2 regions of the Streptomyces sp. NPDC020379 genome follow, and region 2 is predicted to be linked to the other one. Evidence: predicted binding sites of a transcription regulator. Region 2 holds the regulator's gene; the other holds the start of a gene.

Region 1 (11,831 bases), on a different contig from region 2:
TGGCGCCTGCGGCGGGCTTGTTCCCCAGCCCCGCCCCTCCCCGCACATCAGACGCAGCCGGGAAGGGGCGGGGCTGGGAAAAAGGCCCCCTACGCCGCGTCCCGTGCCGCGTATTCCGGGATTTCCCGCATCGGCGGCCGCTCCTCCGTGTCCACCGCGTACGTCCGAGGGACGAATCCCTCGGACGTACGCTCGAACTGGGTCAGGGACGGCCGCACCAGGTGGCCGCGGGCCAGGCGCAGCTGTGCCGTGCGGTAGATGGCCGCGGCCATCCGGCCCAGCGCGCGGCCGTCCTGGTGGCGGTGGACGCGGACGCCCACGTCGACCTGGGCCAGGGCGTCCAGGCCGACGGTGTGGAGGGCGTCGACCAGGAGGCCCAGTTCCACGCCGTAGCCCACGGGGAACGGCAGGCGTTCCAGGAGCGAGCGGCGGGCCGCGTACTCGCCGCCCAGGGGCTGGACGAAGCCCGCCAGCTGCGGCCAGTGCAGGTTGAGCAGGGGTCGGGCCACCAGCTCGGTCACCCGGCCGCCCTGCCCGGCCACTTCGCCGAGCGGGCGGTCGTACATCGCCTTCACGAACGCGATGCCCGGGTCGGTCAGCAGCGGGCCGACGGTGCCGGAGACGAAGTCCGCGGAGAAGTCGCGCAGATCGGCGTCGACGAAGCAGACCACGTCCCCGCGCGTCACCAGCAGCGACCGCCACAGCACCTCGCCCTTGCCGGGCAGGGCGGGCAGTCGCGGGAGCACCGAGTCGCGGTGCACCACGCGCGCGCCGGCCGCGGCGGCGACCTCGGCCGTGCGGTCGGTGGAGCCGGAGTCGAGCACCACCAGCTCGTCGACCAGCGGCACCGCGTCCGTCATCAGTTCGCGCCGGATCGTGGCGACGATGTCGCCGACGGTCGCCTCCTCGTCCAGCGCGGGGAGCACCACGCTGATGGTGGTGCCCTTCTCCCGTTTGGCCGCGAGCAGCTGGTCGAGCGGACGGTCTCCGACGGACCAGGACCGCCGGCCCAGCCAGCGCTCCACCTCTTCCAGCACGTGAACGACTCCTTCGCTCCGGTGTTGTCCTGTGACGCATCTCGCGGAACGGACGACCTGCTCGGGTGTCCGTGCCTTCGGTTACAGTCTGAACAACGCGGAACGCCGTCGTATGTCGGGGTCACCGCGCGCACAAACGCCTGGGCAGTGCCCAGTGCCATACCGCTCATCCAGAGGGGCAGAGGGACACGGCCCGTTGAAGCCCCGGCAACCCTCCCGCCGGTCTCGCAAGCGCGAGGCTCCCGGTGGGGAAGGTGCCAATTCCGTCTCGTGGCGAGGTTCGCCGCGAGGAAGATGAGGAGAAAGGGCCTCGCCTCCATGGCTGTGCAGTCTGTCGAAAGCTCAACCACTTCTGTCGCGCTCGGTCCCGCCGTCGCCCTCTCGTGCCGTGAGTGCGGGGAGCGGTTCGACCTCGGTCCCATCTTCGCCTGCGCCGCCTGTTTCGGCCCGCTCGAAGTCGCGTACGACCTCCCCACCGGCGATCCCGAGGCCCTGCGCCGCCGCATCGAGGCCGGTCCCGACAACATCTGGCGCTACGCCCCGCTGCTGCCCGTACCCGAGAACGTGGCGGAGAAGCCCAGCCTCAACCCCGGCTTCACCAAGCTCGTCAAGGCCGACAACCTCGCCCGCGAGCTGGGCGTCACCGGCGGGCTGTACGTCAAGGACGACTCCGGCAACCCCACGCACTCCTTCAAGGACCGCGTCGTCGCCATCGCGGTCGAGGCGGCGCGCGCCTTCGGCTTCACCACGCTCTCCTGCTCCTCGACCGGCAACCTCGCCGGCGCGGTCGGTGCCGCCGCGGCCCGCGCGGGTTTCAAGTCCTGTGTCTTCATCCCGCACGACCTGGAGGCCGGCAAGGTCGTCATGGCCGCGGTCTACGGCGGCGACCTGGTGGGCATCGAGGGCACCTACGACGACGTGAACCGCTTCTGCTCCGAGCTGATCGGCGACCCGCTCGGCGAGGGCTGGGGCTTTGTCAACGTCAACCTCCGCCCGTACTACGGCGAGGGCTCCAAGACCCTCGCGTACGAGATCTGCGAGCAGCTGGGCTGGCGCCTGCCGGACCAGATCGTGATCCCCATCGCCTCCGGCTCCCAGCTCACGAAGATCGACAAGGGGCTGAAGGAGCTGATCGCGCTGGGCCTGGTCGAGGACCGGCCGTACCGGATCTTCGGCGCGCAGGCGGCGGGCTGCTCGCCGGTCTCCCGCGCGTTCAAGGACGGCCACGACGTGGTGCGGCCGGTGAAGCCGGACACGATCGCGAAGTCCCTCGCCATCGGCAACCCCGCCGACGGGCCGTATGTGCTCGACATCGCCCGGCGGACGGGCGGTGCCGTGGAGGACGTGGACGACGCGGAGATCGTCGACGCGATCCGGCTGCTGGCCCGGACGGAGGGGATCTTCGCGGAGACCGCGGGCGGGGTGACGGTGGGCGTCACCCGCAAGCTCATCGAGCGCGGGGTGCTCGACCCCGCGCTGACGACGGTCGTGCTCAACACCGGCGACGGGCTCAAGACGCTGGACGCCGTGGCGGCCGGGCCGTCCGCGACCATCCGGCCGTCCCTGGAGGCGTTCCGCACCGCCGGGCTCGCCACCGGCTGATGTCCCCACCCGACCATTCACCGGACACCGGAATACCGGAAAGGCAGGACCCCCATGAGCATCTCCGTTCGCATCCCCACCATCCTCCGCACCTACACCGGCGGTGTCGCCGAAGTCCCGGCCGAGGGGGCGACGCTCGCCGAGGTGATCGGCGATCTGGAGAAGAACCACCCCGGCATCGCCGCCCGCGTCCTCGACGACGCGGGGAAGCTGCGCCGGTTCGTGAACGTGTATGTCAATGACGACGACGTGCGCTTCGAGCAGGGGCTTTCGACGCCCACGCCCGACGGCGCCGGGGTGTCGATCATCCCCGCCGTCGCCGGCGGCTGAGCTTTACGCAAGCTTCCTGCGAAAGGTCCCCTGAATCGCCCCGGCCGTGAAACGGACGGGGCGATTCCGTCTGTTGAGCGCGATACAGTTGGGGCGATCCCCCTCCGGCGTCAGTGCCGAACGCATATGAGAACCCGTCAAGTTGTGCGCGAACTGTGTGCGCGAATTGTCGGGTTGCTTGCGCTATGCCCGGCCCGACTTGCCCTGGATCCACCGGAGTTCGCCGCATTTCGGCAATCAGCCGCGCCGGGAATTCTCGTCCGAGTGACCTGTTGCAGACGGCATCCGTGCAGATACATTCAGCCGCGGTCGACGCGTTCCGGCGCACACCACCGGGATTTCCCCTGCCACCGGCTGGGGAGAAGTTCCGGAGGTGAGGTCTGACCCGGGTCCGCGAAGTGCGGTCCTGCGCAAGGGCCAGTAATAGGGGAGTTAGGCATGGCTCAGGGCACCGTCAAGTGGTTCAACGCGGAGAAGGGGTACGGCTTCATCGCGGTCGACGGTGGTGCGGATGTATTCGTCCACTACAGCGCGATCCAGATGGACGGCTACCGCACCCTCGAGGAGGGTCAGCGAGTGGAGTTCGAGATCTCGCAGGGCCAGAAGGGGCCGCAGGCGGACATGGTCAAGCTCGCCGTCTGATCTCGGCGCATCGACCACCGGCTCACTCAGCTCGCCGAGGGGCCCGTACCCGCGCACCGGGGTACGGGCCCTTCGTGTGCCCTCGCGCGCGTATGTGTGCGCGTACGCGCGCGTTCCGTGTGTACCCGGAAGTCACGCCGTAGGGGCGCCCTTCTGTGGAGGCGCTCGCGCCCCCGGGCTTCGTCCGGGGGTGCCCCCGGTGCCACTAACGGTGCGCTCATGAACGGATCGCTTGCGCCCCCAGACTTCGTCCGGGGGTGCCCCCGGTGCCACTAACGGTGCGCTCATGAACGGATCGCTTGCACTCTGGGGGGTCGAGTGCTAATCATTGGCGTTAGCACTCTCCGAGTGAGAGTGACAGATTTGGACCGTCGGTGAGGTCCATCAGCCGGGTGGGGCAAGGAACCGCCAGGCCGGTGAGCCGTCCGTCGCGGGCGCCAGCGCGGTCCGGAGAAATCCACCCCGTCCTGGGAGGACCACTTCACATGGCCAAGATCATCGCGTTCGACGAGGAGGCACGGCGCGGTCTCGAGCGCGGGATGAACCAGCTCGCCGACGCCGTCAAGGTCACCCTCGGCCCCAAGGGCCGCAACGTCGTCCTCGAGAAGAAGTGGGGCGCCCCCACGATCACCAACGATGGTGTGTCCATCGCCAAGGAGATCGAGCTCGAGGACCCGTACGAGAAGATCGGCGCCGAGCTGGTCAAGGAGGTCGCGAAGAAGACGGACGACGTCGCCGGTGACGGCACGACGACCGCGACCGTCCTGGCCCAGGCGCTGGTCCGCGAGGGCCTGCGCAACGTCGCCGCGGGCGCCAACCCGATGGCCCTCAAGCGCGGCATCGAGAAGGCCGTCGAGGCCGTCTCCGGTGCGCTGCTCGAGCAGGCCAAGGACGTGGAGACCAAGGAGCAGATCGCCTCCACCGCCTCCATCTCCGCCGCCGACACCCAGATCGGCGAGCTCATCGCCGAGGCGATGGACAAGGTCGGCAAGGAAGGCGTCATCACCGTCGAGGAGTCCCAGACCTTCGGTCTGGAGCTGGAGCTCACCGAGGGTATGCGCTTCGACAAGGGCTACATCTCGGCGTACTTCGCCACCGACATGGAGCGTATGGAGGCGTCCCTGGACGACCCGTACATCCTGATCGTCAACTCGAAGATCGGCTCGGTCAAGGACCTGCTGCCGCTCCTCGAGAAGGTCATGCAGTCCGGCAAGCCGCTGCTGATCATCGCCGAGGACGTCGAGGGCGAGGCCCTGTCGACCCTGGTCGTCAACAAGATCCGTGGCACCTTCAAGTCCGTCGCCGTCAAGGCCCCGGGCTTCGGTGACCGCCGCAAGGCCATGCTCGGCGACATCGCCATCCTCACCGGTGGCACCGTCATCTCCGAGGAGGTCGGCCTCAAGCTGGAGAACGCCGGTCTCGACCTGCTCGGCCGCGCCCGCAAGGTCGTCATCACCAAGGACGAGACGACCATCGTCGACGGTGCCGGTGACAGCGACCAGGTCCAGGGCCGCGTCAACCAGATCCGCGCCGAGATCGAGAACAGCGACTCGGACTACGACCGCGAGAAGCTCCAGGAGCGCCTCGCGAAGCTGGCCGGCGGCGTGGCCGTCATCAAGGCCGGTGCCGCGACCGAGGTCGAGCTCAAGGAGCGCAAGCACCGCATCGAGGACGCCGTCCGCAACGCGAAGGCGGCCGTCGAGGAGGGCATCGTCGCCGGTGGTGGCGTGGCCCTGCTCCAGGCTTCCGCGGTCTTCGAGAAGCTCGAGCTCGAGGGCGACGAGGCCACCGGCGCCAACGCCGTGCGCCTGGCCCTGGAGGCCCCGCTGAAGCAGATCGCCGTCAACGGTGGTCTCGAGGGCGGCGTCGTCGTGGAGAAGGTCCGCAACCTCACGGTCGGCCACGGTCTGAACGCCGCGACCGGCGAGTACGTCGACATGATCGCCGAGGGCATCATCGACCCGGCGAAGGTCACGCGTTCCGCCCTGCAGAACGCCGCGTCCATCGCCGCGCTGTTCCTGACCACCGAGGCCGTCATCGCCGACAAGCCGGAGAAGGCCGCCGCGGCCGCTCCGGGCGGCATGCCGGGCGGTGACATGGACTTCTGAGCCGACTCCTCCCGCCGCTCACCGGCTTCTGTCCGGTGAGCGGGGAACGGCTCGCGTCCTGCCGAGGGCGGCACCCCGTGATGGGGTGCCGCCCTCGGGCGTTCGCGCGTTCAGCTCCGCGAGCGCCGCCTTGCCGAAGCCGAAGAGGTACGTCGCCACGAACCCCGCCACGTATCCCACCAGCAGCCCCAGCGCGTAGACCGCCGCCGTCCGGCCGAGGCCGTGGTTGCCCTTCAGCAGGGGGAAGAGGGCCCAGCCCGACGGGCCGATGGCCGTGGTGCCGACCTTGGTGCCCAGCTGGTTGAGCAGGCCCACGAAGCCGCCGCCGAACGCGCCGCCCACGCACGCCGTGACGAACGGCCGCCCCAGCGGCAGCGAGACGCCGTAGATCAGCGGCTCGCCGATGCCCAGGAAGCCGGCCGGCAGCGCGGAGCGGATCGTGCCGCGCACCGAGAGATTGCGCCGGAGCCGGACGTAGACCGCGAGGGCCGCCCCCACCTGGCCCGCGCCCGCCATCGCCAGGATCGGCAGCAGGACGGTGTAGCCCTCCTGCTGGATCAGCGTCGTATGGACGGGGATCAGCGCCTGGTGCAGGCCCAGCATCACCAGCGGCAGGAACAGCCCGCCCAGCACGAAGCCCGCGCCCGCGCCGCCGTTGGCCAGCAGCCAGTCCGCCCACCGCCCGACGGCCGCGGCCGCCTTCCCGGCCGCGTACATCAGCCCGTACAGCGTGACCAGGCCCGTCGCCAGCACCGTGAGCGTCGGGGTGACGAGGACGTCCAGGGTCTCCGGCACCCGGCCGCGGCACCACCTCTCGACACACGTCGCCAGCAGGGCGGCGGCGAGCGCGCCGAGCACCCCGCCCTGGCCCGGCGCCAGCCGCTCCCCGAAGGCGCTGACCCGGCCGACGCCGCCGTACACCGTGATCGCCGCGACCGCGCCGCCCAGCACCGGGGTGCCGTCGAACTCCTTCGCCGTGTTGTAGCCGACGAACACCGCGATCAGCGACATGAAGCCCGAGGCGATCGCGGTCAGCGCGGGCGAGAGGCCGGGCAGCCAGTGGAGATTGGTGAGCAGACCGCCGAGCCCGGCGACGATGCCGCAGCCGATCAGCGCCGGGATCAGCGGCACGAAGACGGCCGCGATCCGGCGCAGGAAGAGCTTGCCCGGGGTGGCGTTGCGCTCGGCGCGGCCGGCGCGGATCGCCGCGCCCCGCTCGGCCAGGGCCTCGGCGGTGACCGGCGCGGCCGCGCTCAGCCGGGTCAGCTCGGGCGCCACCCGGGCGACGGCCCCCGGGCCCAGCACGACCTGGTACGCCCGCCCGTCCTCGACCACGCCCAGCACGCCCGGCAGCGCCCGCAGCGCCTCGCCCCGGACGAGGGCGGGGTCGTGGAGCTCCAGCCGCAGCCGGGTCATGCAGTTCTCGACGGAGGCGATGTTCCCGGCGCCGCCCAGGAGCGGGAGCAGCGCGGCGGCCGTGGCGGCGTGGCTGTCGTCTGGGGCCATGGGCAAGTCCCTTGCTCCGGGGACGCTCGTAACGGGATTCTCTCCCGCGGGTCAGCCCCCGGCGACCGCACGCAGGGCCGTGCGCAGGTGCCCGGCCGACTCCTCCAGCAGGCGCGCGGCCGTGGGGCCGTCGACCCCACCGAGCACGACGAGGATCGCGTTCTTCACCTCGCCGCCGGTCTCCGCCAGCGCCGCCTCCGTCTCCGCGTCGGAGGCGCCGGTCGCCAGGGCGACGATGTGCCGGGAGCGGGCGCGCAGTTTGTCGTTGGAGGCGCGCACGTCGACCATCAGGTTCCCGTAGGTCTTGCCGAGCCGGATCATGGTGATGGTCGAGAGCATGTTGAGGACGAGCTTCTGCGCGGTGCCCGCCTTCAACCGGGTGGATCCGGTGAGGAGTTCGGGTCCCACGACGACCTCGATCGCGTGCTCGGCGGCCGCGCCGAGCGGCGAGCCGGCGTTGCAGGACAGCCCGACGGTGAGCGCGCCCGCCGCGCGGGCGTGTGTGACGGCGCCGAGGGCGTACGGGGTGCGGCCGGAGGCCGAGACGCCCACGACCGTGTCGGCCGGGCCGATGCCGATCGCCCTCAGGTCCCCGGCGGCCAGCTCCCGGCTGTCCTCGGCCCCTTCCACCGCCGTGACCAGCGCGGGCGCGCCGCCCGCGATGAGGCCGACGACCTGCGCGGGGTCGGTGTTGAAGGTCGGCGGGCACTCGCTGGCGTCCAGCACGCCGAGCCGGCCGGCCGTGCCCGCGCCCGCGTAGACGAGCCGTCCGCCACCGGCCATCCGGGCCGCGATCGCGTCGATGGCCTCGGCTATGCCGGGGAGTCGCGCGGCGACGGCGGTGGCGACGGTGGCATCCTCACCGTTCATGATCTTCGCGATGTCGAGCGTGGGCAGCCGGTCGATGTCCGCGAGTTCGGGGCGGAACGCCTCGGTGGTGAGGGTGGCGAGCTCGGCGCGGAGCTCCGCGTGCGCGGGCGAGTCCATGGGGGCGGCGCCTCTCCGTGGCGGGCCGCTGGTCACGGCAGGTCCCGGCCGCGGGGGTCGTGCCGGTGGGCGAGCGCTTCGTAGGAGGCGGACAGGGCGGGTGCCGCCCGCTCGTACGTCCGCTGGGCGACGCCGATGAACAGGCAGTCCACCACGAGGAGTTGGCTGGTGCGGCTCGACATGGCGGCCGGGCGCAGCTCGCTCTCACGGGCGGTGGAGGTGGTGAGGACGTGGTCGGCGTACTGCGCGATCTCCCCGTCGGGGCGGCCGGTGATCGCGATCGTCGTCGCACCGTGCTCGAAGGCGACCCGCAGCGGCTCGATGACGTCGGTGGTCCGGCCCGAATGGGTGATGGCGATGGCGACGTCACCGGCCCGCAATTGCACGGCGTTGGTGACGGCCAGGTGGGGGTCGGCGGGCGCGTGCGCGATCATGCCGATGCGCAGCAGCTTCTGCACCAGGTCCTGGCCGACGAGATGGGACGCGCCGATGCCGTAGACGTCGGTGCGCCGGGCGGTGGCCAGCGCGCCGACCGCCGACTCCAGCTGCGCGGTGTCCAGCGCGGCGGCGGTGTCGGCCAGGCACTGTGCCTCCTCGTGGGCGAGCTTGGCGACCACGTCGGCCAGCGGGTCGTCCACCGCGATGTCGGCCGTGACGGCCGGGGCGCGGCCCGCCGCCTGCTCGGCCGCGAGCGCGGCGAGCGCCAGGCGCAGGTCGCGGTAGCCGGGGTACCCCAGGATGCGCGCGGTGCGCACGACGGTGGCCTCGCTGGTGCCGGTGCGCTCCGCGAGACCGGTGACCGTGAGTGCGGCCGAGCCCGCCGGGTCGCCCGCAACGGCCTCGGCGACGCGCTGCATGGAGCGGGTCATCGAGGGCGCCAGCGTGCGGACCTTGGCGGCCAGCGCGCCGGGGGCCGGAGGTGTGACGGCGGGTGCCGGGACGGCCGTGAAAGTTTCTTTCAGTTTGCTGCTCACCTCATGAAAGGTATTTTCGGACCGGTGAACCGTCAACCCTCCCCATCCCGGACAATGGACCATATGGAGCTCGAACAGGCACTGCACACGGCGCGCGCCCTCGTCCTCGCCGACCTCATGGCCGGTGACGTGGCGGAGGCCGATGTCGTCTCCCTCGTCGAGGACGCGGTGGTCCACCGCCGGTGGTGGGTCGAGCAGTGGCCGGAGGGCGTGGCGTACGTCGTGGGGCTGATCGCCCAGGACGTCCAGGACGCCCTGCTGGAGCGGCACGGCCGGTGGCCCCTGTGCCCGGTCTGCACGGACTCCGGCGACCCGCACGCCCTGGAGGTCGAGCCCGAGCTCGGCCCCGACCCGCACTGGGCCTGTGCCAAGCAGGCGGTGCTGGTGGCGCGCGTGGGGTCGCTGGGGGCGGCACCGCGGTGACCCTCTATATCGACCCGCCGACCTGGCCCGGTCACGGACGCATGTGGTCCCACCTGGTCAGCGACGTGTCGTTCGCCGAGCTGCACGAGTTCGCGGCGCGGCTCGGTGCCCCCTCGCGGGCGTTCGACCGGGACCACTACGACATCCCGTCGACGTCGTACGGCGAGGCCGTGCGGATGGGCGCGCGGGAGGTGGGCAGCAAGGAGCTCGTGCGGCTGCTGGTGGTGGCCGGGCTACGCAGGCCCAAGCACGAACGGCCCGCCGGCGGGCTGCTGTAGCCCCTCAGGCCGTCAGCAGCTCCAGCTCCGTGCCGAGGTTGCGGCGGGCCGTCGGCTCCCAGCGCTCGTGGCCCAGCGGCGTGCGGAACAGGCGCGGCAGCCCCAGCAGATGCCGCAGCACCGCCGCCCGGCCCTCGCGGAACGCCGCGTCGGGCACGAAGCCGTACTCCTCGCGGACCGCCGCCGCGTACGCCGCGTACTCCTGCGGCGCCCCCGCCAGCACCGCCAGGTCCGCGTCGCACAGCACCTCGCCGTTGCGGTCGCCCTCCGCCGGGTCGTGCGTCACCGTCAGCCGGACGAGCCGGGCGGTCTCCGCGGTCCGGTCCGCGTCGAGGCCCAGCTCCGGCAGGGCGCGCTCCGCGAGATGCGCGCTGCGCTCCTCGTTCTCCGAGCGGTCCGGGCGGTAGACCGCGTCGTGGAACCACGCCGCGAAGCGCACCGTGTCGGCGTCCTCCGCGTACGCCGCCAGCTCGTCGACGCGGTCGAGGACCGCCGCCAGGTGGTCGACCGTGTGGTACCGGCGCTGCGGCTCCGACCAGCGGCGCAGCAGGTCCTGCGCGTACGGCGCCGGGTCCGGGGCGGTGGCCCCGCCGCGGGCCCGTACGACGGTGTCCCGCCAGCGGGCGCGCAGGGCGGGGCCGGACGGGTGCTGGGGCGTGTCTGCCGCCGTGTCTGCCATAGGCCAATTGTGGAGCACCGCTTTTGACGCCGGGCGCCGGTGTGGCACTCTGTGCTACATGTCTAGACCAATTCTCGAGGTCATCGCGCTCACCCCCGAGGACGCGGTGGCGGCCCAGGCCGGAGGGGCGGACCGCCTCGAACTGGTCACCGACATGGCCGCGGACGGGCTCACCCCCGCCGTCACGACCTTCGCCGCCGTCCGCGCGGCCGTCTCCCTCCCCGTACGCGTCATGCTCCGCGCCACCGACGGCTTCTCCGCCGGGACCGCGTCCGAGCTCGCCGCCCTGTGCGATGCCGCTCGGGCGCTGGCCGCCGAGGGCGCCGACGAGTTCGTCCTCGGCTTCCTCACCGACGACGGCCGGGCCGACCTCACCGCCGTCGCCGCCCTCGCCGAGGCGGTCGGGCCCCGGGCCCGGTGGACCTTCCACCGCGCCATCGACCGCGCCGCCGACCGGGACGCCCTGCGCAAGCAGCTCGCCGACTTCCCCGGCCTCGACACCTACCTCACCGCGGGCTCCGCCTCCGGCGTCGGCGACGGCATCCCCACGCTGCTCGCCGAGGCGGCGCGGGGGGACGAGCCGGGCTACGAGCCGCGCATTCTGGTGGGTGGCGGGCTTCAGCTGAAGCATGTGCCTGTGCTTCTTGACGCGGGGCTGAGTGGGTTCCATATCGGTGGCGCGGCCCGGCCTGGGGGGTGGGCTGCTCCGGTTTCCGCTTCGGCGGTTTCGGTCTGGCGGGAGGCGCTTGGGGGTTGACCGGGTTTCTTCCGCGGGTTGTGTGTGGTTGCGGTTCGGATGGCCTCAAGCGCCGGCCGGGCTGGTTTGTGGGGGCTTGCCCCCCACGCGGCGGAGCCGCACATCAGACGCAGCCGGGAAGGGGCGGGCAGGAGAACGAAGCCCGCCGCGGGCGACGACCGGCGCGCGGCCGGGGCCTACGTCAATTCGTCCGGCAGCGGCGCCGCGTGAATGACCGTCAGCCCCGATACCGCTCGGGTCAGCGCCACGTAGAGGCGGCGCAGGCCCGTTCGTTCGTCCGGTTCTCCTGATACCACCCGCTCCGGCTCGTCCAGGACGACGTAGTCGTACTCCAGGCCCTTCGCGAGCGTCGCCGGGACCAGGGTCAGGCGGGCCTCCGCGCTCGTCTCCTCGCCCGGGGCGAGGCAGGGCAGGCCCGCCTCCTCCAGGGCCGCGGCCAGCGCGGGGATGCGGGAGTCCGCCGCGATCAGGCCGGTCGAGCCCTCGTGGGCCAGGGCTGCCCGGCACG
Region 2 (11,831 bases):
CCGTGCGTACTTCACGCGGCCTGGCGCCCGTTGAACGCGTCCTTCAACCGCGAGAACAACCCCTGCTGCCCCGGCTTGAACTCACCCAACCGGGGAACAACCCCCGGCCCAGCGCCTACCGCCCGTTGAACGCGTCCTTCAGGCGCGAGAACAACCCCTGCTGCCCCGGCTTGAACTCGCCCATCGGGCGCTCCTCGCCACGCAGCTTCGCCAGCTGGCGGAGGAGGTCCTCCTGCTGGGGGTCGAGCTTGTTGGGCGTGATCACCTCGACGTGGACCACGAGGTCACCACGGCCGCCGCCCCGCAGGTGCGTGACACCGCGCTGGTGCAGCGGGATCGACTGGCCGGACTGCGTGCCCGGGCGGATGTCGATCTCCTCGACGCCGTCCAGGGTCTCCAGCGGCACCTTCGTGCCGAGAGCCGCGGCCGTCATCGGGATGGTGACCGTGCAGTGCAGGTCGTCGCCGCGCCGCTGGAAGGTCGGGTGCGCGGTCTCGTGGATCTCCACATAGAGATCGCCGGCGGGGCCGCCGCCGGGGCCGACCTCGCCCTCGCCCGCCAGCTGGATGCGGGTGCCGTTGTCGACACCGGCCGGGATCTTGACCGTTAGCGTGCGGCGCGACCGGACGCGGCCGTCACCGGCGCACTCCGGGCACGGGGTCGGCACCACGGTGCCGAAGCCCTGGCACTGCGGGCAGGGCCGCGAGGTCATGACCTGGCCGAGGAAGGACCGGGTGACCTGCGAGACCTCACCACGGCCGCGGCACATGTCACAGGTCTGCGCGGAGGTGCCGGGGGCCGCGCCCTCGCCGCTGCACGTGGTGCAGACGACGGCGGTGTCGACCTGGATCTCCTTGGTCGTGCCGAACGCGGCCTCGCTGAGGCTGACTTCGAGCCGGATCATGGCGTCCTGGCCACGGCGGGTGCGCGAGCGCGGACCGCGCTGCGAGGCCTGGCCGAAGAAGGCGTCCATGATGTCGGAGAAATTGCCGAAGCCCGCGCCGAAGCCGCCGGCGCCACCCCCGCCGCCGCCGTTCGCGGAGAGCGGGTCGCCGCCGAGGTCGTAGACCTGCTTCTTCTGCGGGTCCGAGAGCACCTCGTAAGCGGCGTTGATCTCCTTGAACCGCTCCTGCGTCTTCGGGTCCGGGTTCACATCCGGGTGCAGCTCACGGGCGAGGCGGCGGAATGCCTTCTTGATCTCGTCCTGCGAGGCATCACGCCGTACGCCCAGGACCGCGTAGTAGTCCGTGGCCACTTACGACTCCGCCAGGATCTGTCCGACGTAACGTGCCACTGCGCGTACCGCTCCCATCGTTCCGGGGTAGTCCATGCGGGTCGGTCCGACCACGCCGAGTTTGGCGACTGCCTCGTCGCCCGAACCGTAGCCGACGGCGACGACGGATGTGGAGTTCAGGCCCTCGTGAGCATTCTCATGACCGATGCGCACCGTCATGCCCGAGTCCTTGGCCTCGCCGAGCAGCTTGAGCAGCACCACCTGCTCCTCCAACGCCTCCAGCACCGGCCGGATCGTCAGCGGGAAGTCATGCCCGAAGCGGGTGAGATTGGCGGTGCCGCCGATCATCAGCCGCTCCTCGGTCTCCTCGACCAAGGTCTCCAGCAGGGTCGCGAGGACCGTCGAAACGGTTCCTCGGTCCTCCTGCTCGAAGGACTCGGTGAGGTCCTGCACGAGCTGCGGCACATCCGCGAACCGGCGGCCCACGACCCGGCTGTTGAGCCGCGCGCGGAGATCCGCCAGCGAGGTCTCGCCGATCGGCGCCGGGCAGTCGACCATGCGCTGCTCGACCCGGCCGGTGTCCGTGATCAGCACCAGCATCACCCGTGCGGGGGCCAGCGAGAGCAGCTCCACGTGTCGCACGGTCGAGCGGGTCAGCGAGGGATACTGCACCACCGCGACCTGCCGGGTCAGCTGCGCGAGCAGCCGCACCGTACGGCCCACGACGTCGTCGAGGTCGACGGCGCCGTCGAGGAAATTGTGGATGGCGCGCCGCTCCGGCGTCGACAGGGGCTTGACGCCCGCGAGCTTGTCGACGAAGAGGCGGTAGCCCTTGTCGGTCGGGATGCGGCCGGCGCTCGTGTGCGGCTGGGCGATGAAGCCCTCGTCCTCCAGCGCGGCCATGTCGTTGCGCACGGTCGCCGGGGACACGCCGAGGCGGTGCCGCTCGGTGAGGGCCTTGGAGCCGACGGGCTCCTCGGTGCCCACATAGTCCTGGACGATGGCGCGCAACACCTCGAGCCTGCGTTCGCTCAGCACCGCGCACCTCCAGTCCAGCCGTCTTACGGGGTCCTTCCCTGGCACTCCATGGTCACGAGTGCCAGATCCCTTCAGCCAGTGTACGGCCGTGCACCGCGGCGAGGGCAAGAGCGGTCCCGCCGTGCGCCCGCACACACCGCCGCCGCACGCCCGTCGGGCGGGCAACCGTACCGCGCTCCGGCTAGCGTCCGGGTATGGAGAGCCATGAGGGGACAGCCCGTTGGGAGCGGCTCGCGCCAGGGGTCGCGCGCCGCAGAATGCCCGTGTGGGACGCCACGATCGGGGTGATCGCGGGCCCGGCGGCCGTCCTGCTCGTCGACACCGGGGCGACGGTGGGCGAGGGCGCGGAGGTCCGGCGGGAGGTGCGGGAGCTCGTCGGCCGTGACGTGACACACATCGCTCTGACGCACCCCCACTTCGACCACGTCTTCGGCACGGCGGCGTTCTCCGGGGTGGAGGTGTACGGGGCGGTGGGGCTCGCTGGCGTCCTCCTCCGCGAGCGCGAGGAGCTCGCGCGGGACGCCGTGCGGCACGGCGTCGACCCGACAGCCGCCGCGGAGGCCGCGGACCTGCTCGTACGGCCCCGCCACCCGGTCTCCGGCGAGCTCACGCTCGACCTCGGCGACGGGCGGCAGGCACTGCTGGCCAACGTGGGTCCCGGCCACACGGCGCACGACCTGGCGGTGCTGGTGGCGGGGGCGGACGGGGCGCCGGAGATCGTCTTCTGCGGTGACCTGGTCGAGGAGTCGGGCGATCCGCAGGCGGGCCCGGACGCGCTCCCCCGGCAGTGGCCGGCCGCGCTGGACCGGCTGCTGGCGCTGGGGGGCGCGGACGCGGTGTACGTACCGGGGCACGGGGCCGTGGTGGACGCGGCGTTCGTGCGGGAACAACGTGACGCGTTGGCGGCGCGGTTCGGCGTGTCGTGAGGCGGGGGTGAGGTGGGGGGTGAGGTGTGCCGCGACGTCCGGATCTTGATCCACAATGGCGCGCGTGCGCGGCAGAGGCTGCACACCCCCGGGGGAGGACCCCCGGACCCCCGGCCGCGGACACCCGCCGCTCTCGCAGAATGGTCGCCATGCGCAGCAGAGAATACGGTCCCGATCTCACCCCTCCGTGGAAGCGTCAGCAGCCCGCACCCGAGGTGGGCGCCGAGCCCGATCTCGTGGTCGAGGAGGTCACCACCGGCTTCTGCGGGGCGGTGATCCGCTGTGAGAAGACCGCGCAGGGGCTCACGGTCACCCTGGAGGACCGGTTCGGCAAGCACCGCGTCTTCCCGATGGAGCCGCGCGGGTTCCTGCTGGAGGGGCGCGTGGTGACGCTCGTGCGCCCGGCGGCCGCGAACACGCCGCAGGGCCCGGCCCGTACGGCCTCCGGCTCGCTCGCCGTCCCCGGAGCGCGGGCGCGGGTGGCTCGCGCGGGGCGCATCTACGTCGAGGGCCGCCACGACGCGGAGCTCGTGGAGCGGGTGTGGGGCGACGACCTGCGGATCGAGGGCGTGGTGGTGGAGTATCTGGAGGGCATCGACGACCTCCCGGCCATCGTGCGGTCCTTCGCGCCGGGGCCGGACGCGCGGCTGGGCGTCCTGGTCGACCACTTGGTGCCGGGCTCGAAGGAGTCGCGGATCGCGGCATCCGTCACGGACGAGAACGTCCTGGTGGTGGGCCATCCGTACATCGACGTGTGGGAGGCGGTGAAGCCGGCGTCGGTGGGTATTGAGGGGTGGCCTCGGGTGCCGCGAGGGGAGGACTGGAAGTCGGGGGTGTGCCGGGCGCTGGGGTGGCCGGTGAATACGGGGGCGGCTTGGCAGCGGATTCTGTCGAGTGTGCGCTCGTACAAGGACCTGGAGCCGGAGCTCCTCGGGAGGGTTGAGGAGCTGATCGACTTTGTGACGGTGGTCGATTAGGCGCTGGGAAAGCTGTGCAGCATGGAAGTGTCCAAGGTCAGGTCGAGCGCCTCAATGGGCAACGATTCCCCGAACTTGTACGTGTTCCGCGTCCGGTAACTCGCTTCCTCGCCGACACCCATGGGGCCGGTGAGGAGGACACAGCTGGACTTGATCGGATCCACGATCAAGTACGCGGGCACCCGCCCGGCCGCGTAGATCGAGGACTTGATCACATAGTCGCGGTGGACGCTGGTCTTCGAAACCATCTCCACGACCAAAGTGACTGCCGGTGCGGGGAGGAGCCGCCCAGGGCCTTTGAATGCTCCGTGCTCGTGCACGACGAGATCCGGCTGCGGTTCGCTTGCCTCGCCGGGGATGGCGATGTCCTGCGTCTGGAGTGGATACCAGCGTTCCAGGGGGATCTGCCGTTTGATGAGCAGAATGTTGATGTTGTGGACCCAGTCGGGCCCTGCCAACATCACAATTTCCCCCCGCAACAGCTCGACCCGCCAGCCCTCGGGAACCTCAAGGTTCTCGAAGGTCGCGATCTTCGTCCGGTCATCCACAGCGGTCATCTCCGTGGTCCTCCACATGCGCCGCGTGACATATAGCGGCAGCCTATGGACAGCGCAGGCGGGCGTGCGGCCCATGCCCGTCAGTTCACCCGAACAGGTGATCAGTCCACCAGATCCCGCACCACCGCGTCCGCCAGCAGTCGCCCCCGCAGCGTCAGGACCGCACGTCCCTGCTCGTACGGCTCGGCCTGGAGCAGGCCGTCCTCCAGAGCCCGCTTCGCGGCCTCCGCGCCGGCCGGGGCCAGCAGGGACAGCGGGCAGCCGTCGATCAGGCGCAGCTCCAGCAGGATGCGTTCCACCCGCCGGTCCTCGTCCGGCAGGACCTCGCGGCCCGCGCCCGGGGAGCGGCCCTCGGTGAGGGCCTGTGCGTAGGCGCCCGGGTGCTTGACGTTCCACCACCGCACGCCCCCCACATGGGAGTGTGCGCCGGGGCCCGCGCCCCACCAGTCCGCGCCGCGCCAGTAGAGCTCGTTGTGGCGGCAGCGCCCGGCCTCGCTCGTGGCCCAGTTGGAGACCTCGTACCAGCTGAAGCCCGCGGCCGTGAGCCGGTCCTCGGCGATCAGATAGCGGTCGGCGTGGACGTCGTCGTCCGTCATGGGGACCTCGCCGCGCCGGATCCGGCGGGCCAGCTGGGTGCCCTCCTCGACGATCAGCGCGTACGCCGAGACGTGGTCGGGGCCCGCGCCGATCGCGGCGTCGAGGGAGGCGCGCCAGTCGTCGTCGGACTCCCCCGGCGTGCCGTAGATCAGGTCGAGGTTGACGTGCTCGAACCCGGCGGCCCGCGCCTCCGCGACGCATGCCTCCGGGCGGCCCGGGGTGTGCGTGCGATCGAGGATCTTCAGCACGTGCTGCCGGGCGCTCTGCATGCCGAAGGAGATCCGGTTGAAGCCGCCCTCGCGGAGCTCCGCGAGATAGCGGGGGTCGACGGACTCCGGGTTGGCCTCGGTGGTGATCTCCGCGCCCTCCGCGAGCCCGAACTCGTCGCGGATCGCGCCCAGTATCCGTACGAGGTCGGCGGCGGGCAGCAGCGTGGGCGTGCCGCCGCCGACGAAGACGGTCTCCACCGGGCGCGGGTCGTCGCCGAGCACCTTCCGCGCGAGGCGGACCTCGTGGGCGAGCGTCTCGGCGTAGTTGTCCCGGGAGGCCAGGGCCCCGCCGGAGCCGCGCAGCTCGCTCGCGGTGTAGGTGTTGAAGTCGCAGTACCCGCAGCGCGTCGCGCAGTACGGCACATGCAGATAGAAGCCGAGCGGCCGCCGCCCGGCGCCCTCCAGGGCGTGGTGGGGCAGCGCCCCGTCCTCGGGCATGGGTTCGCCGTCAGGCAGTACGGAAGGCATGGGTCCATTGTCCGGCATCGGCCGCCGGACCCCTCACCTCCGCCCGGCTCGGGCCTCGCGGGCGCCCGCGTACGCCCCGGCCGGCAGGTCGTCGGTCCACGCTCGGCCTCAGGCCTCGCGGGCGCCCGCGTACATCTCCTCGATGAGGTTCTTGTACTGCCGCTCCACGACGGGCCGCTTGAGCTTGAGGCTCGGGGTGAGCTCGCCGTGCTCGATGTCGAGGTCGCGCGGCAGCAGCCGGAACTTCTTGATCGTCTGCCAGCGCTGGAGGCCCTCGTTGAGCCGCCGCACATAGCCGTCGATGAGCTCCTCGGTCTCCTTGGCGGCGACCACCTCGGCGTACGGCTTGCCGCCGAGGCCGTGCTCGGCGGCCCAGACCATGAGGGTGGGCTCGTCGAGGGCGATGAGCGCGGTGCAGAAGTTGCGGTCGGCGCCGTGCACCAGGATGTTCGAGACGAAGGGGCAGACGGCCTTGAACTGGCCCTCGACCTCGGCGGGCGCGACGTACTTCCCGCCCGACGTCTTGATCAGGTCCTTCTTGCGGTCGGTGATGCGCAGATAGCCGTCCGGGGACAGCTCTCCGATGTCGCCGGTGTGGAACCAGCCGTCGGACTCCAGGACCTCCGTGGTCTTCTCGGGCAGCCCGTGATAGCCGGCCATGACGCCGGGGCCGCGCAGCAGGACCTCACCGTCGTCGGCGATCCGGACCTCGGTGCCGGGCAGCGGCTTGCCGACGGTTCCGGTGCGGTAGGACTCGCCAGGGTTGACGAAGCTGGCGGCGCTGGTCTCCGTGAGGCCGTAGCCCTCCAGGATGTGAACGCCCGCGCCGGAGAAGAAATAGCCGATGTCCGGGGCGAGCGCGGAGGCGCCGGAGACGCACGCGCGCAGCCGCCCGCCGAACGCCTCGCGGATCTTGGTGTAGACGAGCGCGTCGGCGACCTTGTGCCGGGCGGCGAGCCCGAAGGGGACCGTTCTGCTGCCGGTGCGGCGGTAGTTGTCCTGGGCGGCCTTGGCGTACTCGCGGGAGACCTCGGCGGCCCAGTGGAAGATCTTGTACTTGGCTCCGCCGCCCTCGCGCGCCTTGGCCGCGACGCCGTTGTAGACCTTCTCGAAGATGCGCGGCACGGCGGCCATATAGGTGGGCCGGACGACCGCGAGGTTCTCCACTATGCGGTCCACGCGCCCGTCCACGGCGGTGACATGCCCGGTGCTGATGTGGCTGACGGTGAGCACCTTGCCGAAGACGTGCGCGAGCGGCAGCCACAGATACTGCACGTCGTCGGCGCGCACCAGGCCGGACGCCTGGATGGCGCGCGCCATGTAGGCCCAGGAGTCGTGGATCAGGCGTACGCCCTTGGGGCGGCCGGTGGTGCCCGAGGTGTAGATCAGGGTCGCGAGCTGGTCGGCCCGCAGCGCCTTGATCCGGTCCCGCACGGCGTCGGGGTTCGCCTTCAGGTGGGCGGCGCCGCGCCGCTCCAGCTCGGCGAGGGTGAGGACGAAGCCCTCCGGGTCCTCCTCGGCGGGGGTGGCGTCCTCGGCGTCGATCACCACGACGTGGACGAGTCCGGGCAGGTCGGCGCGGTGCTCGCGGACCTTGGCGAGCTGGGCGGCGTCCTCGGCGATCAGTACCCGGCTCTCGGAGTCGGCCAGGATGAAGGCCGTCTCCTCGGCGTTGGTGCTGGGGTAGACCGTGGTGGTGGCGGCGCCGGAACAGAGCACTCCGAGGTCCGCGAGGATCCACTCCACCCGGGTGGAGGCGGCGAGCGCCACCCGCTCCTCGGGGTGCACGCCGAGGTCGATCAGGCCGGCGGCGATGGCGAAGACGCGGTCGGCGGCCTCCCGCCAGGTGAGCGAGGCCCAGGCGTCGGGGCGGCTGCCGGAGGGCGAGGGCACCGGATAGCGGTACGCCTCGGCGTCGGGGGTCGCCTCTACGCGTTCGACGAGGATCGTCGCCACGGAGGGCGGACGGTTCTCGATCAAAGCCTGTGTCTCGGTCACGGCGTCCTCCGGGGCCCGATTCGTTGCTGGTGACTCGCGAGTAACCTTCCAAGCAGTGATCAGACTAGAGCCCGTTCGGCCCTTGCGTAAGGGGCTGTGGACGGCTTGTCGAAGCTGTGACCGGCCGAACGGCCGGACGGTGCCCGCACCCGGTTCGAGCTGCGCCTTCCGGGAACGCGAAGCGCCCGCCCCCACGCGGGGGACGGGCGCTCACGGCCTGCCGGTCCTGGTCCGGCGTGCTACTTCTTGCCCTTTTCGCCGCCGTCGGAGTCCGAGGACAGCACCGCGATGAATGCCTCCTGGGGCACCTCCACGCTGCCGACCATCTTCATCCGCTTCTTGCCTTCCTTCTGCTTCTCCAGCAGCTTGCGCTTACGGGAGATGTCGCCGCCGTAGCACTTGGCGAGGACGTCCTTGCGGATCGCGCGCACCGTCTCACGGGCGATGACCCGCGAGCCGATGGCGGCCTGGATCGGCACCTCGAAGTTCTGCCGCGGGATGAGCTCGCGCAGCTTGGCGACGAGCCGCACGCCGTACGCGTACGCCTTGTCCTTGTGCGTGATCGCGGAGAACGCGTCGACCTTGTCGCCGTGCAGCAGGATGTCGACCTTGACCAGGCTGGCCTGCTGCTCGCCGGTGGGCTCGTAGTCCAGCGAGGCGTAGCCGCGGGTCTTGGACTTCAGCTGGTCGAAGAAGTCGAAGACGATCTCCGCGAGGGGCAGGGTGTAGCGCAGCTCGACGCGGTCCTCGGAGAGGTAGTCCATGCCCAGCAGCGAGCCGCGGCGGGACTGGCAGAGCTCCATGATCGCGCCGACGAACTCGTTCGGCGCGAGGATGGTGGACTTGACGACCGGCTCGTGCACCTCGGCGATCTTCCCCTCGGGGAACTCGCTCGGGTTGGTGACGATGTGCTCGGTGCCGTCCTCCATGTTGACGCGGTAGACCACGTTGGGGGCGGTCGCGATGAGGTCCAGGCCGAACTCGCGCTCGAGCCGCTCGCGGATCACGTCCAGGTGGAGCAGGCCGAGGAAGCCGACGCGGAAGCCGAAGCCGAGGGCGGCCGAGGTCTCCGGCTCGTAGACCAGCGCGGCGTCGTTGAGCTGGAGCTTGTCCAGGGCCTCGCGCAGCTCGGGGTAGTCCGAGCCGTCCAGCGGATAAAGGCCCGAGAACACCATCGGCTTGGGGTCCTTGTAGCCGCCCAGGGGCTCGGTGGCGCCATTGGCGAACGAGGTGATCGTGTCACCGACCTTGGACTGCCGCACGTCCTTCACACCGGTGATGATGTAGCCCACCTCGCCGACGCCCAGGCCGTCGGAGGGGGTCATCTCGGGCGAGGAGACGCCGATCTCCAGCAGCTCGTGGGTGGCGCCGGTCGACATCATCTTGATGCGCTCGCGCTTCTTCAGCTCGCCGTCCACGACCCTGACGTAGGTGACCACGCCGCGGTAGGAGTCATAGACCGAGTCGAAGATCATCGCGCGGGCGGGGGCGTCCTTGACGCCGACCGGGGCCGGGACCTCGGCGATGACCTTGTCGAGCAGCGCGTCCACGCCGACGCCGGTCTTCGCGGAGACCTTGAGCACGTCGGAGGGGTCGCAGCCGATGAGGTGCGCCAGCTCGGCGGCGAACTTCTCGGGCTGGGCGGCCGGCAGGTCGATCTTGTTGAGGACCGGGATGATCGTGAGGTCGTTCTCCATCGCCAGATAGAGGTTGGCGAGGGTCTGCGCCTCGATGCCCTGGGCCGCGTCCACGAGGAGGATGCAGCCCTCGCACGCGGCGAGGGAGCGCGAGACCTCATAGGTGAAGTCGACGTGACCAGGGGTGTCGATCATGTTGAGGATGTGGGTGTTGCCCTTGTCCTCGGTGGGGGCCCAGGGCAGCCGGACCGCCTGCGACTTGATCGTGATGCCGCGCTCGCGCTCGATGTCCATCCGGTCGAGGTACTGCGCGCGCATCTGCCGCTGGTCGACCACGCCGGTCAGCTGAAGCATCCGGTCGGCGAGCGTCGACTTGCCGTGGTCGATGTGCGCGATGATGCAGAAGTTACGGATCAGAGCCGGGTCGGTACGGCTCGGCTCGGGCACGTTGGTAGGGGTCGCGGGCACGCAGGATCCATTCGGTGACTTCGGCGCTTGAACGCCAGTCTCGGCGGGAGTCGGGTATACGACCCCTCCATCGTCCCATGAGCGGCGGGTACGGTCCGGTTTGGGAGCCCGGAGCGCCTGCTGGTAGCCTGGTCCACTGTGCCTCGTGCCCTCTCACGTGCGAGTGCGCAACATCGAAATCCAACGAACCTGAAAAGGCTCTTTCGTGGCGAACATCAAGTCCCAGATCAAGCGGAACAAGACCAACGAGAAGGCGCGCCTGCGCAACAAGGCCGTCAAGTCCTCGGTCAAGACCGTTGTCCGCGCGGCCCGCGAGGCGATCGCCGCCGGCGACGCCGCCAAGGCCACCACCGCCGTCGCCCTGGCCGGCAAGAAGCTGGACAAGGCCGTCAGCAAGGGTGTTCTGCACAAGAACGCCGCTGCCAACAAGAAGTCGGCGCTGGCCAAGCAGGCCGCGGCCATCAAGGCCTGAAGCCTTTCCGGGGCCTGAGCCCCGAACCGTCGGTACGGACCCAGCGGACCCTCTCTACCGCTCCGTCCCGGCACCCTTCGCCGCACTCGGTCGTTCGCCACGCGGGTGCGGCATGAGCCTCACGGCTCACTGAACGATCCGAAGGCCCCGTGCCCAGCCCTTCCCCGGGCGGGTACGGGGCCTTCGGCTTGCCCGTGGCAGAATTCCGCAGACCGTTTGCGCCGATCGTGGCGGCGGGGCCCTTCGGGCGCGCGGTGGTGTGCCGGAGGGCCGAATCTTCCGGCCCTCCGGTGATCGAAGCGGCTCAGGCGCGGCTGCGGGCCGCGCGGGCCACCGCGACGACGGCCTTCTCCAGGGCATACTCCGGGTCGTCCCCGCCGCCCTTCACACCCGCGTCCGCCGCGGCGACGGCCCGGAGCGCGACGGCGACACCGTCCGCCGACCAGCCCCGCATCTGCTGGCGCACCCGGTCGATCTTCCACGGCGGCATGCCCAGCTCCCGGGCCAGGTCACCCGGGCGGGCGCCCCGCGGCGCGGAGGCGAGCTTGCCGATCGCCCGGACGCCCTGCGCGAGGGCGCTGGTGATCAGCACGGGGGCGACGCCGGTGGACATCGCCCAGCGCAGCGCCTCCAGGGCCTCGGCCGCCCGGCCCTCCACGGCCCGGTCGGCGACGGTGAAGCTGGACGCCTCGGCGCGGCCGGTGTAATAGCGCGCCACGACGGCCTCGTCGATCGTGCCCTCGATGTCGGCGACGAGCTGGGCGCAGGCGCTGGCCAGCTCGCGCAGATCGCTGCCGATCGCGTCCACCAGGGCCTGGCACGCCTCCGGGGTCGCGGAGCGGCCCGTCGCCCGGAACTCCGAGCGCACGAACGCCAGGCGGTCGGCCGGCTTGGTCATCTTCGGGCAGGCGACCTCACGGGCCCCGGCCTTGCGGGCCGCGTCCAGCAGGCCCTTGCCCTTGGCGCCGCCCGCGTGCAGCAGGACGAGAGCGATCTCCTCGGCGGGCGACCCGATATAGCTCTTCACATCCTTCACCGAGTCCGCCGAGAGGTCCTGCGCGTTGCGCACGATCACGACCTTGCGCTCGGAGAACAGCGACGGGCTGGTCAGCTCCGCCAGCGTGCCCGGCTGGAGCTGGTCCGAGGTGAGATCCCGGACGTCGGTGTCCGCGTCGGCGGCACGGGCGGCG

Evidence for each region. The regulator HrcA, encoded in region 2, represses chaperone genes, less so after heat shock. The targets are predictions, from matches to a motif close to TTNGCACTCNGNNNNNCNGAGTGCNAA.
Region 1: groL (chaperonin GroEL) is a predicted target of HrcA. The motif match lies at 3,910-3,936, and genes of this name have one in related genera.

What each region holds. Positions count from the first base shown of each region.
Region 1 covers NZ_JBIRVR010000003.1:237,552-249,382, reverse strand. Annotated here, with positions in the region: gene ACH427_RS05910 (glucosyl-3-phosphoglycerate synthase) at 90-1,037, opposite strand; SAM riboswitch class I at 1,201-1,338, shown strand; gene thrC (threonine synthase) at 1,356-2,639, shown strand; gene ACH427_RS05900 (MoaD/ThiS family protein) at 2,694-2,969, shown strand; gene ACH427_RS05895 (cold-shock protein) at 3,408-3,611, shown strand; gene groL (chaperonin GroEL) at 4,097-5,719, shown strand; gene ACH427_RS05885 (PTS transporter subunit EIIC) at 5,738-7,225, opposite strand; gene murQ (N-acetylmuramic acid 6-phosphate etherase) at 7,277-8,212, opposite strand; gene ACH427_RS05875 (MurR/RpiR family transcriptional regulator) at 8,245-9,186, opposite strand; gene ACH427_RS05870 (hypothetical protein) at 9,250-9,609, shown strand; gene ACH427_RS05865 (DUF4031 domain-containing protein) at 9,606-9,887, shown strand; gene ACH427_RS05860 (hypothetical protein) at 9,892-10,566, opposite strand; gene ACH427_RS05855 (copper homeostasis protein CutC) at 10,625-11,323, shown strand; gene ACH427_RS05850 (HelD family protein) at 11,500-11,831, opposite strand, start outside.
Region 2 covers NZ_JBIRVR010000004.1:352,013-363,843, reverse strand. Annotated here, with positions in the region: gene dnaJ (molecular chaperone DnaJ) at 116-1,255, opposite strand; gene hrcA (heat-inducible transcriptional repressor HrcA) at 1,256-2,272, opposite strand; gene ACH427_RS08150 (MBL fold metallo-hydrolase) at 2,467-3,198, shown strand; gene ACH427_RS08145 (DUF3097 domain-containing protein) at 3,348-4,175, shown strand; gene ACH427_RS08140 (Uma2 family endonuclease) at 4,172-4,732, opposite strand; gene hemW (radical SAM family heme chaperone HemW) at 4,834-6,066, opposite strand; gene ACH427_RS08130 (AMP-dependent synthetase/ligase) at 6,175-8,064, opposite strand; gene lepA (translation elongation factor 4) at 8,304-10,169, opposite strand; gene rpsT (30S ribosomal protein S20) at 10,375-10,641, shown strand; gene holA (DNA polymerase III subunit delta) at 10,946-11,831, opposite strand, start outside.